DNA from 2 places in the Arsenophonus endosymbiont of Crataerina pallida genome. Region 1 is predicted to be linked to the other one. Evidence: predicted binding sites of a transcription regulator. Region 1 holds the regulator's gene; the other holds the start of a gene.
What was found. Region 1 encodes LexA, which represses DNA repair genes until DNA is damaged. Its sites were predicted from a motif close to TNCTGTATGTACATACAGNA; they were not measured.

Region 1 (2,212 bases):
ATCTTTACGTGGATCTGGCGAATAATAACGAAATACACGCGGGCCATCATCGATAAAGACATAGGCAGGTAATTTAATTTCGTCTATTTCAATCGGATCGAGTGGATCAGGTAAGCCAATAGAACAACATTGTTGCCGTAAGGTCAATAAATCTGTTTTAGAATGATAAGGTAATACATATAGAAAAGGATGTGTCGTATCAAGACGCAATTCTTTAATTGGATCTACTGGTATGAGCTTACTTTTTACCAACAATTTCATTGGTAAATCTAATAGATTATAGTAAATTTTACGCCAAAATGACATAGATGAGCGATAGCCTCTTGTTTGAATCCTACCAAAGCATATCAGAAATAGTAATTAATATCTGTTTAAAAGATAATAATTATATTAAATCCCACATTTATCTAAACCTAGAGAGTAAATTTTATGGCAAATCAAACAACCGGCTTAACCCGAATTATTAAAGCAACGGGTTATTCGCTGAAAGGGTTAAGAGCAGCCTGGAAGAGTGAAGCCGCTTTTAGACAAGAAGCAATTATGGTGGTTATTGCCATTATTGTGGCTTTTTTACTTGATGTGCAATGGATTGAACGGTTATTACTTATTAGCTCAATGGTATTGATAGCTATTGTTGAATTATTAAATAGTGCGATTGAAGCAGTGGTTGATCGAATTGGTACAGAATTGCATGAGCTTTCTGCTAAAGCGAAAGATATCGGCTCGGCGGCGGTTTTTATTTCAATTTGTTTAGCAATTTTTATTTGGTCAGTTGTAATTGGTAATCATTATTTCGTGAGCTAGTTATAAAAAATAGGGTTTTACACATTTATTGGTTTTAAATCTTAATATACCTGTATATACTTACAGTAACAATGTGTGGATGCGAATAAATAGGGGGCGAAATGAAAGAATTAACGTTGAGGCAGCAGCAGGTCTATGATCTAGTGCGTGAACACATTTCGCAAACGGGTATGCCGCCGACACGCGCTGAAATTGCATCAAGTTTAGGTTTTCGTTCACCAAATGCAGCAGAGGAACACTTAAAGGCGTTGGCGCGTAAAGGGGTGATAGAAATTGTTTCTGGCGCGTCTCGCGGTATCCGGCTACTGCAAGAAGAACATGAGGATGAAGGATTACCACTTATTGGTCGGGTGGCGGCAGGAGAACCCTTACTTGCTCAAGAACATATCGAGAGTCATTATCGGATTGATGCTACTATTTTTAGACCTAGTGCTGATTTTTTATTGCGTGTTAATGGCATGTCCATGAAAAATATTGGAATTATTGATGGGGATTTACTTGCTGTACATAAAACCCAGCAGGTACATAATGGACAAATCGTTGTAGCGCGTATTGATGATGAAGTGACGGTTAAACGCTTCAAGCAAGTGGGTAGTAAAGTTGAATTAATTGCTGAAAATCCTGAATTTGAGCCAATTATTGTGGATTTGCGGACACAAACCTTAACTATTGAAGGACTAGCTGTTGGTATTATTCGTAGTAGTAACTCATTTTAGTTAAACTTTTAGCTCTTTTATCTCTAATTAATTTTTTAAGTAAATTCAGCTTAATTTATTGAATATAATATTATTTCCTAGTTTGTTTGATTTTTTGATTGATGGGTATTAAGCAAACTATTTTTAAATTTTTATTGCTTTTTTAATAAAGGCCGGTTGTATGAGCCGCCGGCTTTCATATCACTATTTAAGCCTAATAATGCTTAGCTTTGACACTGTTTTTTCTCAATTTTGTTGCAGGGTAAACATAACCCATGGCTTTCAACAACGGTATGGGACAACTGGAAACCAGTCTGTTTGGCTAATTTTAAAATAGCAGTTTCTACCGCTTGGCCATTACTTTCGGCAACACTACCGCAATTATCACAAATTAGCATAACTGAGGTATGTTTAGGATCCTCAAAATGATGACAAATAACATAGCTATTTGTTGATTCTATCTTGTGTATAAAACCTTGTTCTAAGAGAAACTCCAGGCCACGATAAATAGTCGGTGGTTTAGCTTGAGGTTCAGAAATTCTAAGTAAATCAAGCAAATCATAAGCACTAATAGCACAAGGTTGGGCTGCTATAAGGCGTAATACCTCTTCTCTTTGGGGTGTTAAACGTACATTACGCGCTTGGCATATTTTTTTTGCCTGGGACAGTATTTTTTCCTGATCTTGCTTTGTCATGAATTATCCTAAGGTGAA
Region 2 (2,212 bases), 200 kb from region 1:
CATATTCTACCAATGTCTCTTTACGCGAGCGATCACCACGATACATACCGCCAATCTGTGGGATGGTGACATGCGATTCATCAATAACTAATAAACCATCTGCGGGTAAATAGTCAAACAACGTTGGTGGTGGTTCACCGGTTGCACGGCCAGAAAGATAACGTGAATAATTTTCAATACCAGAACAATAACCCAATTCATTCATCATCTCTAAATCAAACTGGGTACGCTGTGTTAACCGCTGCTCTTCAACAAGTTTACTATTTTCCAGTAGTAATTTACGTCTTTGTGCCAATTCAGTTTTAATCTGCTCCATGGCTTCAAGGATACGCTCACGTGGAGTTACATAGTGGGTTTTAGGATAAATGGTAAATCGCGGTACATTATGTTGGATCTGTCCGGTTAAGGGATCAAAAAGCGCTAGCCGTTCTACTTCCTCATCAAATAATTCAACTCGTAACGCATATTGATCTGATTCGGCAGGAAAAATATCAATCACTTCCCCCCTAACTCTAAATGTTCCTCGCTGAAATGCTTGATCATTGCGGCTATATTGCAAATCAGCCAGGCGGCGTAAGATAGCTCGCTGATCAATAATCATACCTTTGGTTAAATGAAGCATCATTTTTAGATAGCTATCAGGATCACCTAAACCATAAATCGCTGATACCGAAGCAACAACAATAACATCACGTCTTTCAAGCAGTGCTTTAGTGGCAGAGAGTCGCATCTGTTCAATATGTTCGTTAATAGAAACATCTTTTTCAATAAAGGTATCGGAGCTTGGAACATATGCTTCTGGTTGATAATAATCATAATAAGAAACAAAATATTCCACCGCATTGTCAGGGAAAAAAGCTTTCATCTCACTATATAATTGTGCAGCCAACGTCTTATTGTGAGCCATTACCATTACCGGGCGGTTAACCTGCTCAATAACATTAGCGATAGTGAATGTTTTACCCGATCCGGTGACACCAAGTAAGGTTTGATGAGCCAATCCATCATTAAGACCTTCGATTAATTTCTTTATCGCTGCAGGCTGATCACCGGCAGGTTGAAATTCAGCATGCAATTTGAAGACTTTACTCATCTAACCCTCTCTACTAAAAATATTTCTTTATCATACTGGATAAAAAAACAGTTTCAATGACAGCAGAAATAAAAACCCAGTTTCATCCACAACCAATTATTTACATATATTTATTATTTTAATAACTTAGTTATCCCCAAGCTTTTTTTACCTTGAATTATATTTTATGCTAATCAGCCAATGTAAAACTTTATTATATATCATTTCAGACTTGATTTTATATAACATGTTAATATTTATAAAATTTTACTTCAGAGCCGAGAATGGCATCAACTGCCCGCCAAGCCTCATCCCATCTCGGTTAGCGTAACTTTTCTAGATCTAATACACAAGGTTATCCACAGGAATAGTGGATAATTCAAAAAATTCTTTTCAGCATCAATAGTTGTAAGATTTTCACTTGAGCATTGGCAAAAATTTTTGCCAAAAAAATAATCACAAAAAAAAATTTTTTTATAAGCAAAAAAAAGAAAAATAGCATTTCATTTGTTGCAATTAAGCTAATTCAAGCAAAATATGGCTAAAGCGGCATAACGCTTTAGCCCCAAAATTACTCCTATTACAGTAGGTTATCTAAATTGACAAATTTGCCAATCGAATGAGATTGCCAATTCGGCAAATGCGGAATAACGCCTAAACATGGTGCTGACAGCCGTTGCTGTAATGTTAACAAATAATCCTGCTGATATTGACCCGGAAAAACAATTTCATTAGCCACCCAGCCTGCCAATAATAAGCCACTTTGCTCAATGGCCTGTGCGGTTAATATTGCATGGTTAATACAACCCAATTTAATGCCAACTGTTAATATCACTGGCAATTGCTGTTGTATAACCCAATCAGCCAAAGTGTGCTCAGCACAAAGCGGTGTATACCATCCACCAGCACCTTCGATAATAATCCAGTTAGCAGATTGTGTTAATTTATTTAATCCTGTATGCATTATCTGCCAATCGATAAGCTCCCCTGTTAGTTGACTAGCAATATGGGGTGACGTTGCTTGAGCAAAAACGATCGGATTAACATCATGGTAATTCAGTTTCACGCTACTATTTTTTCTTAATAACTGAGCATCTGAATTTCTTAAGCCAATGGTTAACTGTTCACTGCCTGAGGCTA

Region 2: a site for LexA is predicted at 1,127-1,146, ahead of uvrB (excinuclease ABC subunit UvrB). Genes of this name have one in related genera too.

What each region holds. Positions count from the first base shown of each region.
Region 1 is NZ_OZ026540.1:3,378,841-3,381,052, reverse strand. Features, by position in the region: gene plsB (glycerol-3-phosphate 1-O-acyltransferase PlsB) at 1-306, opposite strand, end outside; gene AACL31_RS17960 (diacylglycerol kinase) at 430-804, shown strand; gene lexA (transcriptional repressor LexA) at 906-1,520, shown strand; gene zur (zinc uptake transcriptional repressor Zur) at 1,724-2,194, opposite strand.
Region 2 is NZ_OZ026540.1:3,583,493-3,585,704, reverse strand. Features, by position in the region: gene uvrB (excinuclease ABC subunit UvrB) at 1-1,093, opposite strand, end outside; gene bioD (dethiobiotin synthase) at 1,653-2,212, opposite strand, start outside.